2 linked regions of the Lacibacter sediminis genome follow. Each later gene encodes a partner of the first gene's protein in a complex. Links are inferred from orthologs where the notes say so. Each region holds a gene or a part of one and is shown on either strand. Other genes may lie near its edges.

Region 1 (5,476 bases):
TGTTTGTATTTTTCTGTAAACAAACCTAACCATGAGCAACCGCAGTATTTCTAAAGTAAGAATCCTCAGCATTGACGGAGGTGGTATCAGGGGTATTATTCCCGGCACTATCGTTGAATATCTTGAAACACGCATACGAGCTGTTACCGGTGACAAGAATGCAAAGATCGGCGAGTACTTTGATATGATCGCCGGCACAAGCACTGGTGGTATTCTTACCAGTATTTACCTGATGCCTGATGACAAAGATCCGGGCAGAGCAAAATTTTCTGCTACCGATGCTGTGCAACTTTACATGCAGCATGGAAATAAGATCTTCAATAAAAATTTCTGGCAGCAGTTTAAAAATTTCAGTTTCTGGAACGAAAGTTTTCCTGCAGACAATCTTGAACATTTGTTGCAGGATTATCTTGGAGATACGACGTTGAGCCAGATGATCAAGCCATGTGTGATCACAGCTTATAATTTTTATGAACGAAGGGCGGCTTTTTTTAACAGTGCCAACTCAAGACGCATTGGTGGTGAAGTACGTGATTTTAAAATTCGAAATGTGGCAAGAGCAACAAGTGCCGCTCCTACTTATTTCGAACCGGCCATGATCTACAGCTTAAGTGATGCGCCGCAATATTTAATTGATGGCGGAGTGTTTGTAAATAATCCTGCATTGTGTGCGTATAGCGAAGCAAGAGGTTTGAACTTTAATGAAGATCGTGTATTGTATGGGAAATATCAATTACCAAAGCCTGACAAACCTGCTGCGAAAGATATGTTGCTCATCAGCATTGGTACGGGCAGCAGTAAAAAGAAATATGAATTTGAACAATTGCGCAATGCAGGTTTAATTAAATGGTTGCCGGTACTGATCGACATCATGATGAGCGGCAACAGTGAAACGGTGCATTACCATCTCATTCGCATGTGGGATACACTTGATGATGCTGATAAAAAAGATTATTACCGCATTGAACCCGATTTAAAAACAGCATCTCCTGAAATGGATAATGTGTCGAAGAAAAATTTGAAGCTGTTGAAAGAAGCCGGAGAAAGCTATGTATTTGAACACACAGAACAATTGAATGAAATTGTTGACAAGCTGTTGTTGTATAATTAAACCCAATACTGAACCATGAATGTGTAAATGCAAAGAGCCGAAACAATTGTTTCGGCTCTTGCTTATTCCTGGTGAAAATATTTAATTCAAATTCCTGAAATCCACCGGCACCAGTTTACTTACACCGGCTTCCTGCATGGTTACACCGTAGATCACATCCACCGCTCCCATTGTTTGTTTGTTGTGCGTTACAATGATGAACTGTGAGTTGTTACTGAACTGGCGGATCATGTTGGTGAACTTACCTACGTTGGCATCATCCAACGGTGCATCCACCTCATCCAAGATACAGAACGGAGCAGGCTTAATAAGATAGATCGCAAACAACATCGCTGTTGCTGTTAATGTTTTCTCGCCACCACTCAACTGTGAGATACTGCTTGGGCGTTTACCTTTTGGTTTAGCGATGATATCAATACCGGTATCAGCAAGGTTCTCCGGATTTTCCAACACCATATCAGCCGTATCTTCTTCAGTAAACAAGGCCTTAAATACTTTCTGGAAATTCTCCCGTACCTGGTTAAAGGTTTCGAGGAAACGTTGGTTGGCCGTTGCTTCCACTTCCTGGATGGTTTGCAACAACGATTCTTTTGCAGTAACAAGATCATTCTTCTGTTCAAGAATAAACTCGTAACGCTTGCGCATTTCTTCAAACGCCTCGATCGCTGTCGGGTTTACTTCACCCAGATTTTCCAAACGCTTTTTCATACGATCAACCTTGGCTTGCAATTCTTCCAATGGTTCTTCGCCTGTGCGTTCTTCTTCAATTACTTCTTCAAGATTTACTTTGAACTCAACCAGCAAACGTTCTTTGGTTCCGCTTAACTGTAACTTCAGTTCAGTGAGTTTATCTTTTATTTCATTGAGCAAATGATCAACCTGCTCTTTCTCTTTTTGTTTGTGACGCAGTTCGCTTTCTTTTTCACCCAACACATTCCGCAGATTGTAATAGTACTGATCTGCTTCGTTGAGTTTGCGCTCTTCCGTTTCTTTGTTCTGTAACAAGGTTACCAAGCCATCCTGTGCTTCCAGCAACATCACTTCGCTTTCGTTGATCTGGTTAGCCGCTTCTTCCAACGCTGCTGAATTGGTTGTGATCTGCAATTGCAAATCCTGGAATTGATTCTGTTTGAATTCAAATTCCTGTTTCAACGCTGTTACTCGACTTTGCTGACGGGTAACATTCAAATTATAATCGTTGTACGACTGATTGGCTTCGTTGTATTGTTGCTCTGCAACTGTAAACTCCTGTTCAATGGCTTCTAATTTGCTTGAGAGTTCATCCAACTGTGAATTGTATTTCTCCAGTTCATCACGGTACACCTGTTGATTTTCCAACACTTCTTCCTGTTGAATTTCCAGGTCTTCCAAACGCTTCACTGCATTGGCCTCCATGCCACGCAGATTTTCCATGCGGTTGTCAATACCATATACCTGGTTCACCAATTGATTGATGGTTGCTTCCGTTTGTTTGATAGCATTTTCCTTCAACTGCTCATTAAACCCGATCACTTCATTGTGACGCATTTGAATGGCATGCTTCAGATCCAACACCACTGTTTCCTGTGCTAAAATCTCTTCATGTAAACGTTCAAGGTTTTTTGCACGTCCGAGTTTCTTTCCTTCAAACAAACCAACACTACCACCGCTCAATGCATATTTACCTTTGAAGAACTTTCCGCTCTTCTCAAGAACCACACCATCAAAATCAGTTGGCAAGTTATTTTCATCTTCTGCAATCACTACCTGACCTAACAGATAATTGATGAGCGATTGATATTTTGTTTCCACTTCAACAACACTCAATGCAGGGATTGTTCCTGCAGGAACATCATTCAATACCGCCTGACCATTGAACTGATCAAGCATAAAGAAGTTGGCCTTTCCTTTTTGGTTGGCATGTAATAAGTGAACGGCTTTCAATGCATCACTCATATTCCCCACTACATAATAGTTGAGGTATTGTTCCAGCAGATTTTCTACGGCTGTTCTGTATTCTTCTTTACAATAGATCACATCACTCAACAACGGCGATTCAACATTCCACTCAGGATTGTTGTGTAAAAACTTCACACTGTCTGGATATCCTTCCATTGAATCAACCAAACTCTTCAACAGATCATGCTCATTCTTTTTTGAATCGAGTTTTCTGTTTTCATCAGCCAGTTGATTACGCAACCCTTCAAGTGCTTCCTGTGTTTGCAGGATCTGATCTTTGGTAAATGCATGTTGCTCCTGTAACTGTTGCAATTCTTCACGACAGTTATTCAGCTCATATTCTTTTTGCTGCTTTTCTTCTTCGAGTTGATGTAATTGCTGCTTGCGGTTCGTTTGCTCTTCTTTTAACTGGAAGATGGTACGCTGCAAGTTTTGAACTGATGTTTCACCAACAGCCACATTCTTCTCTGCTTCAAACTGGCTGCGTTGAATCGCTTGGTTTTCTTTGCGTATCTCATCGATACCACTACGCTTTTCATCAAACACTTTACGGGTACTTTCAACGGCACTGCGTAAACTATCCAATTGTGAACCGAGATCATTCAGCTTCGCATCTTCTTCTGTTATTTGCAATTGCGTAAACTCAATGCTTTCTTCAATTCCTTTTAACTGCCCACCTGCTTTTTGCAAAAAGTCGTTGAGACTTGTTTCTTTTTCTTTCAGGTAGTGCAAACGCTGCTGCGCAAGATTCTTTTCGTTTTCTTTCGAACGCAAAGTCTGTAGCATATCGTTAAACGCATGCTGCATTATTTGCAATTCTTTTTCTTTTTCAATGAACCCAACTTTCTCCTGCTCAATCGCCGCTTCTTCAGTTGCGATCTTTGCTTCCAGTTCCACTTTTTTATTTACTTCAGCATCGTGCTGTTCATTTAAATCTTTCCATGTAAGATTGAATCCTTCCAATGCCGCTTTCGCCAATTCAATACTCACTTCACGATAATCTTTTTTGATCTCGTAATACTTTTCCGCTTTCTTGGCCTGGTTCTCTAATGTTTTTAACTGGTTGTTGATCTCGAACAACAGATCTTCAATACGTGCCAGATCCTGTTCGGTTGCATCCAGTTTATTCTTCGCTTCTTTCTTTCTTGTTTTGTAGATGGTAATACCGGCAGCCTGCTCCAGCATACGGCGACGGCTGTTTTCTTTATCCTTGATGATATCATCCACCATGCCTAATTCAATGATGGCATAGCTATCGGTACTAACTCCGGTATCGAGGAACAGGTTTTGAATATCCTTCAAACGACATTGCACATCGTTGAGGCGGTATTCACTCTCACCACTTTTATAAAATTTACGGGTAACGGTTACGGTACTGAATTCGGTGGGTAACAGGTTACGGGTGTTCTCAAACGTAAGACTCACCTCGGCTAAACCCGAAGCGCTTCTTGTTTTGGAACCATTGAACACCAGGCTCTCGAGGTTTTCACTACGGAGATGACTGATCTTTTGCTCGCCAATTACCCAGCGGATACTATCAATAATATTACTCTTGCCGCAGCCATTGGGGCCAATGATGCCGGTTACACCCTCATCAAAACTAACCACAGTTTTATCGGCAAAACTTTTAAAACCCTTGATTTCTAAGCTCTTTAAACGCACTATTTTTCAATTTAGGAAGGCGACAAATATAGGAGATTAAGATTGTAATAAAATTTTACCCTTTTTGCTTCTTATCAACAGTTTTCCGTAGGTTTTCAACAAGTGAAAGCTTTTGTTTGCGGTATGGTCGCTTTGTCTTAACTGGAGGTATTGGGTCAAATTTTGGGTGTCAGCGGCGGGTTTTTATAGCATCTTCGTTGCCACGCTCGCTTGTACTGTATCGCTTTCTGCAGCAGTGTATTCTTCGGATCGAAGCCTACACGCCACAATTTCAACCCAAACCAGAAAGAACTATTTTGCAGCACAACGGTTATTGAACATATGTATGCAGTTTTAACCATCATTCGCTATAAAAAACGGTTTATCTATTTCGCTTTGCTGGCCATGGCCATTCATCGACTGCCGTTCATGTTTCGAAAGAATGTCCATTTTTCAAAAACACTCGGATGCGGCAAAGGCGGCACTTTCAGCAAAACACCCGACTGGCAGCAATGGGGTTTGTTAGTGGTGATGAATGACGAGAAATTAACCAAGATCAACGATCAGCAGGAATTGCAACAAAAAGCCTACGGCAGTTTTATCCGTGGCTGGTGGAAATTCTTTGGCTGCGAAACATGGACGGTGCTGCTGCAGCCAATCGAAGCACACGGAAGCTGGGATGGAAAACAGGCGTTTGGTGCATTGCCCGCCAAATCGGATTATGAGGGCCGGATTGCCGTGCTTACCCGTGCCACTATCCGCCCAAGCAAACGCTCCCGTTTTTGG
Region 2 (10,636 bases), 2.2 Mb from region 1 along the record:
ACACCCAATAGTTTTTTCCAGGGAACAGCTGATTTAAACAACAAAGCACCAATGGTAATTACAAACAAAGGTGTTAATGCATTCAACATGCCTGCCAGCGCACTATCGATTTTTGTTTCGGCCACACAAAAAAGAATGGCAGGTATAAAACTCCCGAGCAGGCCCGATACCACTAATAACCCAAGATCTTTTCGTTGCATGCGTTTGAAACTTCCAATGGCAAAAGGAAGTAATACAACACCACCACTGAACATACGCATTGCCGCTACTTCGTAAGCAGATAGTTGTTTCAATCCTTCTTTCATGAGGATAAATGAACTGCCCCACACGAGGCATAGAATAAGAAACAGAAGCCAGTTAAAAAGTTTTGGATGCATAAAGGAGATGCAAAGGTTCGGGAAAAAGAATCATTCGGCCAATTAGGTTTGATGAATGGGCAATAGCGGGTGAGCCACCCTTTCGATCATAAAAGAAGCTGCAATATCATATGCGGGTGACTCACCCATTCCAAACAAAGTTTATATTCGTAAAAACGATTCTTATGGCTAAAGTGAAACTCGCCTCCATCAGCACAAAGGCACCCCGCAACATTGATAAAGAAAAAACAAAAGCCAAAACAGAAAAGATATTAGTTGAGTTAGATGAATTGCAGAATCTCTTAATTGCTGAAGCAAAAAATGCATTGCTTGTGGTGATACAAGGCATGGATGCAAGTGGCAAAGATGGTGCAATCCGTGATGTGTTTGGTTCGTTGAATCCAATGGGTGTTTCTGTAAAATCATTCAAAGCACCAACGGCTGAAGAATTGAGTCATGATTTTTTGTGGCGTATACATGAAGCTGCTCCTGCAAAAGGAATGATCAAAATTTTTAACCGCAGTCATTACGAAGATGTTTTGATCACACGTGTGCACGGCTGGTGCGATGATGCTACTGCACAAAAGCGGATGAAAGCAATTAATGATATGGAAGAATTGCTTACACAACATAACAATACACAGATATTGAAATTTTACCTGCATATTTCGCCTAAAGAACAACAGGAACGTTTACAGGAACGTACACATGATCCACGCAAAATGTGGAAGTACAACGAAAATGATTTTGCAGAAGCTAAGCTCTGGAAGAAATATATGGGCTATTATGACGAATGTTTTAATACCTGCAACAAAGTACCCTGGCATATTATTCCAAGTGATCAGAACTGGTATAAAGAATATCTCATTGCGTCAAAGGTTTATGACACACTTAAGAAACTGAAGATGCAATACCCGGGTTTGAAAAAATAAAGTTTTGAAATCGGGAATATTTTTTACAGATTTGTAATACCCTCCACAGAAATCTTCGTTATTTTATTCATCACACAAAAATCAATATTATGGGAATGCTGAAAGAATTTAAAGATTTTGCAATGAAAGGTAATGTGGTAGATCTCGCCGTTGGTGTTATTATTGGAGGCGCATTTGGTGCTATTGTTGGCGCTGTAGTAGATCACATTCTTATGCCAATTGTGGGCATTATTACGGGCGGCGTTAATTTCGATACACTTTCCATCAAAGTAGGTGAAGCAGAATTAAAGTATGGAATGGCGATCTCAGCTGCAGTAAAATTCATCATTATCGCATTCTTTCTTTTCCTGGTAATTAAAGCTATCAATAAAATGAAAAAGGCAGAACCACCTGCACCGCCTGCTGCAACACCTGAAGATATCGTGCTACTCCGTGAAATAAGAGATGCATTAAAAAAATAAATTGATATACTGATGGCTGCAGCAGAAAAGGTTTCTGCTGCAGTTTTTTTTAAGGGATGGCTTCATCTTTGCAGATGAAAAATCTAAACAGAACACTTATGATAAAACAGATATTTTTTTCTGTAGTTATGCTCTATTCCATAACAACAGTTGCGCAAGACAAGGAAGTAAAACGTTTAAAAGACGAATCAAACAAAACCATTAAGAAAGAACCTGAACAAAAAGAAGGTTGGACAAAGGGTGGTGTTTTCAATCTCAATCTCAGCCAGGGAGCAAGCCGTAACTGGGCTGCTGGTGCTGAGAAATTTTCTTTCTCCATCAATGCACTGGCCAACACCTTTGCTTATTACAAGCGATACAAGAATGTGTGGGATAACACACTCAATGTGCAATACGGTATTGTAAATGCAACAAGTATCGGCACAAGAAAAAATGATGACCGTTTCGATCTGCTTTCACGTTATGGTTATCAATTGGGCGATACAGCAAAAAGTAAATGGTACTTATCGGCGTTAGTGAACCTACGCACACAAATGACTACCGGTTACAATTACACAGTTGATCCAAAGCAAAAGAACTCAGCGTTTTTTGCACCGGCTTACCTGCTGGTGTCACCAGGTATTCTGTATAAACCAAACGCAACCTTCGATGTATTTCTTTCGCCGGTTACCTCACGCTGGGTAATTGTGAACGAAGCCAATAAAGATATCCGCCGTCTGTTCAATTTTACTGATACCACTAAAATGGCCATTAACGAGATCGGTGCGTTTTTAACGGCCAATCTCAAAAAAGATCTTGCAAAAAACATCAGCCTGGCAAGCCGTCTCGATCTGTTCAGTAACTATAAGAATAACCCACAGAACATTGACGTATTCTGGACCAACACATTGGGTTTCAAGGTGAATAAATTCATTGGTATCAGTTACAACTTTGATCTGATTTACGACCACGATACCAAAAATGTGGAAACGGGCGGATTACTCGGCACGCAGCTTAAATCCCTCATGGGTATTGGGTTTACAGCCAATTTTTAATAAGGTTTAGTTCCCTACATTTGCAAGTCCTGTACAGATCGTACAGGACTTGTTCGTTAAAACAGAAATACTTTGCAAACAGAATCATACCAGATAAAACTTCCGCAGTTCGAAGGTCCTTTTGATCTCCTGTTGTTTTTTATTGAACGTGATGAGCTGGATATTTATAACATCCCCATCACCCGTATCATTAAGGATTTCATGGACTTTATTCATCAAACCGAAAAGTTGAATATTGAACTAAGCAGTGAGTTTATCCTTTTCATTTCAACGCTCATGCGCATCAAAGCAAAAATGCTGTTGCCCCGCAAAGAAGTGGATGAGCAGGGAAATGAAATTGACCCACGACAGGAACTGATCGATAAAATTCTTGAATACAAACGTTTCAAAGAAGCAAGTGTGCAAATGGCCGAGATGGAAGCGATGCGTATGCTCATGGTGAAGCGTGGCAACATTGCTAAGGAACTTTCAAGCATTGGTGAAGAAACGGGCGAAGGCACAGAGATACAAACCATCACCATGTTTAAACTGATGAAGACGTTTGAACGGGTTATGAAGAAGCACCACGAACGTTTTAATAAACCGGTACATACTGTTGTGCAGTACAACTACACCATGGAAGGCAGCCGAGAGTATATGCTCGATATGGTGAAGAAAGAAAAGAACATGCCGTTTGAAAAGTTGTTTGATGTGGTGGAGAACCGCATTCATGCCATTTTCTTATTTCTTTCACTGCTTGAACTTTCACAACAACGTTATATGACTTTGCTGGTTGGCGAAGGAAAAAATAATTTTATAGTGGAGTGGAACGAGAACAGGGAAGAAGATGCGGAAGATTCATTTGTATATCCAACAAATCCCGAAGAAGGAAGTTGAATTTTATAAAGCGAAATGTACGAGCCTCATCATAATTGATTAGGCTTTTTTATTTGAAGCACGCCCCCGTCTGACAGATGTGATTTTGAAACAAACGTTTAATTATGAAGACCTATAAAGTCTGTCATTCCTGCCGGTTCAGTTTTTTTACAAATGCTTCGATCTCTTTGCGGGAAATTGTTTCTAATTCTTGAAGTGCTTCGGGATTGTCGCTTAAAATGATTCGTAAATTCTTTTTCCAGTTTCCCAGCACATGAGTCGTTAAGTCTTTGTAGTCACCATTGGGTTTAAAAATGGCATAATGCGGTAAGGTGACAGTTACGCCGTTATTCGTATCTGAGAGATAATTTACATACAGTTTGTACTTTTTTCCGTTATTAATCAAACGGAAAAAACCACTTTCAAAATTTTTGCTCACCTCTACAAATCTGTAAATAAAATTACTGCCTAAATACTGGTAGCCATATTCAAGCACTTCCTTATCCTTTGCTTTATAGATTTTTTCTTCACCCGAAAAGCTCTGTACCACCAGCGTGGAATAATTGGTCACCTTTTTTTTACCAGCGATTTTAATTTGACACAACACCGTATCACCATTTGATAAAATGATAAAGCCACCTGCAAATACATCTGCTTTGGCAATGGTGCTTATAAGAGAGAAAAGAAAAAGAATAATGAATGATTTCATATGATGTAAGAAATGTACATCATAAAAATAAGGTACAGGAAAATTGCGGATGCTGTTTACCGATTAGTTTTTCACCGATTATGTTATCGTAGTTCGGCTTGTTAAGCCAACTGGTTTTAAAGCCGCAGTAATCTTCAACAAAAAAAGTGCTAGAACTATAAGGTCGTTTTGTTGCTGTTTCTTCCCGGCAGCCCCGGCACAGAAAATCCCATTGCTGAACAATGGGATTTTCTTTATATAAACGAATTCAATTACGCTTTCACCGTCACTCTTACATCCATCATCTCTCTCACTGTTTTTGCAATTCCATTGGCATCAATACCAATTTCTTCATACAACTGTTTTGGTGTGCCGTGTTCAACCAATGTATCAGGAATACCCATGATCTTTACTTCAGCTCTATAGTTGTTGGCGGCCATAAATTCAAGTACAGCACTGCCAAAACCACCAACAACGGTTCCGTCTTCGATCGTTACAACTTTATTGAATTTTGCAAATACTTCATGTAACAGTTCTTCATCGATCGGTTTTGCAAAACGCATATCGTAATGCGCAGGATTAATACCATCGTTCTTTAATTCACGAATGGCACTTGCTGCAAAGTTACCGGGATGACCAAAAGAGAGAATGGCAATGCCTTCTCCATCTTTCAACTTACGGCCTTTACCAATTTCAATTTCTTTCATTTCGTTACGCCACTCAGGCATTATACCTTCGCCTCTGGGATAACGGATTGAAATTGGCAGTTTATGTGAATCAAGTTGAGCTGTGTACATCATGTTACGCAACTCTGCTTCATTCATGGGTGCAGCAACGATCATGTTGGGCACACAACGCATGTAAGCAATATCATAACAACCATGATGTGTTGGCCCATCTTCACCAACCAAACCTGCACGATCCAAACAAAATACAACAGGCAGTTTTTGAATAGCTACATCATGCACCACCATGTCATAGGCACGTTGCATAAATGAAGAGTAGATATTACAAAACACTTTCATGCCCTGTGTAGCCATGCCGGCGCTGAGTGTAACAGCATGTTGTTCGCAAATACCCACATCAAATGCACGGTGCGGCATTTTGTCCATCATGAATTTGAGGGATGAACCGCTTGGCATTGCCGGAGTAATACCGACAATTTTTGCATTCTGTTCAGCCAATTCTACCATAGTGTGTCCAAACACATCCTGGTATTTGGGAGGTTGAGGAGTATCAAATTTCTTCTTATGAATTTCGCCGGTTACTTTATCAAATAACCCAGGGGCATGCCATTTGGTTTGATCTTTCTCGGCGAGTTCATAACCTTTTCCTTTCACCGTTACAATGTGCAACAGTTTTGGTCCGGGAATATTTTTAAGATCTTTTAATGTGTCTACAAGTTTCGTGATGTTATGTCCATCAATAGGGCCAAAATAACGAAGCTGCAATGCTTCAAATAAATTACTGCTCTTGCTTACAAAACCTTTAATGCTATGCTCCAGCTTACTCGCCATTTCACGGGTAAAGGTTTTTCCAACAGGTAATTTGCCCAACGCCTTCCACACATCATCTTTAATACGATTATAAGTAGGAGAAGTAGTAATGTCAGTCAGGTATTCTTTCAGGGCACCAACATTCGGGTCGATGCTCATGCAGTTATCATTCAAAATAATCAGCACATCGCTGTCAGCTACACCTGCATGATTCATTGCTTCAAAAGCTAAGCCCGCCGTCATCGCACCATCACCAATCACCGCAATTGATTTACGGTTTTCGCCTTTCATTTTTGCGGCCATGGCCATACCTAAAGCTGCCGAAATAGAAGTGGAGGAGTGACCAACACCAAAGGTGTCATATTCGCTTTCGCTGCGTTTTGGGAAACCGCTAAGTCCGTGGTATTTTCTGTTGGTATGAAAATTATCCCTGCGGCCTGTCAGGATCTTATGACCATAGGCCTGGTGACCGACATCCCACACCAACTGATCGTAAGGTGTGTTATAAACATAATGAAGAGCAGTTGATAATTCCACCACACCAAGGCTGGCACCAAAATGACCACCATGCACACTCACCACATCAATAATATACTGGCGCAACTCATCACAAACCTGTGGTAATTGATCCATGGGCAGTTTTTTCAAATCGGCCGGAGAATCAATTTTACTGAGCAGGGAACCGGGTTTTATTTCCATACTTTCCTTAAATAATTTGGTAAAGGTAAAAAACTTACAGTCAATCGTACAAGATTGGTTTGTTTAACAACTGTTCCTGTAAAAAGTTGAAAATGCGCACAAAAGAGTATTCTAAATTCAACCATTTACCCAAATAATACGCCCTTTGTACCTTTAAGGGGGTGAAACACATATCTTAACGGTTAGATTTGTAAGTACTATGCGCATAGGAATCAGTAAAATGGGAGCTTATTGGTGGTGCCAGGTGGCAGGCTGGGGCGGTAACATGCTCATGAATTTCTTTTTCGCCTGGACCTATAACCGGGAGATCAATGCTTCATTTGTATTGAGATCGCTCATCATTGCTGCGTTAGGGTTGATCATTACCCATTTTATGCGCTGGGTGATCATACAAACCAACCTTTTGCATAAAACATTTGAGCGACAGGTGGTGTATTTCCTGGTACTTACCCTGGCCTTCTCCATGCTGTACCCGTTCATTTCACTTTCCCTTTTCAACATTCTCGGTTTATTTACGCCTGAACAAAGGGTGTACAGTTTCACCAGATTATTAGTTGGTTCGGCAATTAATGCATTTGTAACATTGTTAGTATGGAACCTGATCTACTTTATTTATCACTATGTAGAAAGCTTTCGTAAGCAACAACTCGATGCATTAAAAATGCAGAGTGTGGTGAAGGAACTGGAGTTGAAAACAATCAAGGCACACATCAATCCGCATTTTATTTTTAATTCATTGAATGGCATTCGTGCATTGGTTGACGAAAATCCCGCCCGTGCCAGAACAGCCATTACGGAATTGAGCAATATCCTGCGCAGCAGTATGCAGGCTGAGAAAATGGAAACGGTGCCGTTTGAAAAGGAGTTAGGCATTGTAAAGGATTACCTCGCACTGGAGCAGATGCGTTTTGAAGAACGCTTGAAAGTGAATTTTGATATTGATGAGGATACACTGGAACAACCGGTGCCTCCCATGATGTTGCAAACACTGGTGGAGAATGCGATCAAGCACGGTATCAGTAAAAACATTACCGGAGGTGTAATTAAGATCAGTTCAAAATTTGTAAACGATCATCATGAACTGGTGATCAGGAATACCGGTAAACTCAATGGCGATTTCAATCCCGATGGATTTGGTATCTCCAGCACACAAAGCAGGTTGAAGCTGATGTTTGGAGAAGAAGCTAAATTTTCTATAACAGATGTGAATGGAAATGAAGTAGAGGCAAAAGTGAGTATGCCTGCCGGATTGTAATTAACAACAATAGATTAAATTGTACCTAATAAAATAACGAGCCATGAACAAAAGAGCTATCATTATTGATGATGAACGTTTGGCCAGGAATGAACTGAAAAAATTATTGACCGAATTTCCGGATATAGAGGTGATCGATGAAGCATCGAATGTAGATGAAGGTTTACAGAAGATCGAAGCATTGAATCCTGATCTTATTTTTCTTGATATCCAGATGCCGGGTAAAACTGGATTTGATCTGTTGAGCGAACTTGACCGCACACCCGAAGTGATCTTTACCACCGCTTATGATGAATATGCATTGCGTGCTTTTGAAGTGAACGCATTGGATTATTTGTTGAAGCCGATTGAACCCAAGCGTCTTGCTGATGCATTGCATAAGCTGGATGAAGATGACAAAGAAACAACAGTTGATGGTGAACCGATATCGGTGAACCGCAGCATGCTGAGTGAGAACGACCAGGTTTTTGTAAAAGATGGTGAACGTTGCTGGTTTGTAAAGCTGAGCGATATCCGTTTGTTTGAAAGTGTGGGCAACTATGCAAAGGTTTATTTCGGCCCAAACAAACCACTCATTTTAAAATCATTGAATGCATTGGAAGAACGTTTGGACGAGAAGATATTTTTCCGTGCCAACCGCAAGCATATTGTGAACCTGCGCATGATCGAAAAAGTAGAACCTTATTTCAATGGCGGGTTATTATTGGAAATTCATGGTGGTGATAAAATAGAAGTGAGTCGCCGACAAGCCGTGAAGTTTAAAGAAATGATGAGCTTATAAATCGTAAATCTTTTATTGTAATACCTTATCGAATGAAGAAAATTTTTGCAACGTGGTTATTGCTTACAGTAGCCACGTTTTTATTTGCACAAACGAAAGTTGAGAACATTATCAATGCGAAAGAAGTTGAACGCATTGAACGAGTACTTGCATCAGATGAAATGAAAGGACGTCGTGTGTTTTCTCCGGAGATCGATAAAGCTGCTGATTTTATTGCTGCAGAATTTAAAGCTGCCGGTTTGGAATCATGGAACAACAGCGGTACCTACCGCCAGGAGTTTACAATTCTTACTCCACGATTTAAGGGATTAACCTGCAGCTTTGATCAGCAAGCAGTAGATGCAAAGAATGTTGTTGTTATAACAACCAGTGGTAGTTTAACAATCAATGAGAAATCCGGTTATGAGAAAGTAAAACTTTCGGCAGGTGTAAATCTGTTTACTGAAGCGCAGAAATATATCCGTTCAGGAAAAAATTATGTAGTGCTGGTTGATACTTCTTACAGTAAGAACTTTGGAAGGCTGACTGGATTTAAACGTGGCATGTTCCCAATGAAGAACAATGTTGTCTTTGTGTTGACTACCGTCGATCCATCAACTTACAGTATTGAAGCACAACATGAAATTACTGAACAGAAACTGTCGAACGTAGTTGGTATAATTCCAGGGAAGAGTAAGAAAGATGAATATGTGATCTTTTCAGGTCACTATGATCATATCGGTATTGGCAAACCTGTTGATGGTGATTCGATCTTTAATGGTGCCAATGATGATGCGGCAGGAACAACTGCTGTTATTATGCTGGCGAAGTATTACAAAGCATTAAATAATAATGAACGTACCATCATCTTTGCTGCATTTACTGCAGAAGAATCGGGTGGTTACGGTGCACAGTATTTTTCCAAGCAATTTGATCCTGCAAAAGTTGCTGCCATGTTTAACATTGAAATGATCGGTACAGAAAGTAAGTGGGGTAAAAACTCAGCATACATCACCGGTTATGAAAAAACTGATATGGGTGCCATTATGCAGAAGAACCTTGAAGGAACCGGATTCACATTTCATCCAGATCCATATACCGATCAGAATTTATTCTATCGTTCCGATAATGCAACCCTGGCACGTTTAGGCGTGCCTGCGCACACCATCTCAACTTCAAAAATGGATAGCGAACCCAATTATCACAAAGTATCTGATGAAGTGGAAACGCTGGATATGGATAATATGGCCATGATCATTAAGTCCATTGCATTAAGCGCTAGAAGTATTGTAGCGGGAAAAGATTCACCAACGAGAGTGAAAGTGGAAGAACTGAGATAATATCCGAAAACTTTGAGATAAATAAAAAAAGGAGCATTGCTCCTTTTTTATTTTCTGATCAATAGTTGAAATTTAATTTAGCTTTTCAAAATGCAGATCAAGCTTCTTATCTTTTTTATAATAATCCATGATCAACACTTGTCCCTGACGGGCAGGTAATACAATTGATCGTGTGGCATCTGATTTTGTCTGGATCTTATCCTGCGTAAGTTTGCCATCGCTGTATGTTATAGAATTGAACGTTGCTCCTTTGTAATTTTTACCACGTTCATAGTCGCTGTAGCAAATTGAAAAAGAGCTATGGTCTTTATTTACTTGTGTGTAAGCATAGTCAAAAGCGTTTGAAAACTTCAACTGTTTTCCTAACATTTGAGTGCTGACAAATTCATCGCCGGAACCTAATAGAATATCATTATCATTTTTCTCATAAATGGACGCTTCTTTTACTGTAAAATCTTTATCAAACTTGATCATTACCATATCCGTTACTTTGAGCTTAACTGTACTCATACCCGATCTGCCGCCACTTAATACCTGAGCAGTAATACCAAGTGCACTTGCTGCTTTTTTATATCCCTCACCAATAGCATAAATACTGCCATCATCAGCCTGTACCATACTGTGGAGGTACATATAGCCCAGGTTATCAATTTTGCCATTTCCGTTTGCGCCAAGTTGTTTGCCAAGGTCAAGAGCCCAAGAGGAATATTTTTCAGTTAATGTTTTCCCTTTATCATCAATACCAATAAACGCAAATCCC

What was found.
Region 2: the proteins of smc (region 1) and H4075_RS18585 are in contact, whole or in part, in a crystal structure (PDB 3ZGX), measured with the Bacillus subtilis proteins. The link is inferred for Lacibacter sediminis from one-to-one orthologs.

The regions. Positions count from the first base shown.
Region 1 is NZ_CP060007.1:2,144,261-2,149,736, reverse strand. What follows is about bases 993-5,076. They hold smc (chromosome segregation protein SMC), read right to left. Parts: upstream 4,712-5,076; coding sequence 1,193-4,711; downstream 993-1,192. Other genes in these bases: H4075_RS09140 (spheroidene monooxygenase), read left to right, coding at 5,033-5,076; H4075_RS09150 (patatin-like phospholipase family protein), read left to right, coding at 993-1,111. In the rest of the region: more of H4075_RS09150, read left to right, coding at 32-992; more of H4075_RS09140, read left to right, coding at 5,077-5,476. UniProt on the Bacillus subtilis protein: Required for chromosome condensation and partitioning.
Region 2 is NZ_CP060007.1:4,356,122-4,366,757, reverse strand. Bases 1,841-4,757 are described here. They hold H4075_RS18585 (segregation and condensation protein A), read left to right. Parts: upstream 1,841-2,855; coding sequence 2,856-3,659; downstream 3,660-4,757. Other genes in these bases: dxs (1-deoxy-D-xylulose-5-phosphate synthase), read right to left, coding at 4,599-4,757; H4075_RS18580 (hypothetical protein), read right to left, coding at 3,784-4,347; H4075_RS18590 (DUF3078 domain-containing protein), read left to right, coding at 1,848-2,783. In the rest of the region: H4075_RS18605 (DMT family transporter), read right to left, coding at 1-377; H4075_RS18600 (PPK2 family polyphosphate kinase), read left to right, coding at 542-1,288; large-conductance mechanosensitive channel protein MscL, read left to right, coding at 1,378-1,749; more of dxs, read right to left, coding at 4,758-6,521; H4075_RS18570 (sensor histidine kinase), read left to right, coding at 6,721-7,776; H4075_RS18565 (LytR/AlgR family response regulator transcription factor), read left to right, coding at 7,820-8,557; H4075_RS18560 (M28 family peptidase), read left to right, coding at 8,590-9,876; H4075_RS18555 (DUF6770 family protein), read right to left, coding at 9,949-10,636. UniProt on the Bacillus subtilis protein: Participates in chromosomal partition during cell division. May act via the formation of a condensin-like complex containing Smc and ScpB that pull DNA away from mid-cell into both cell halves.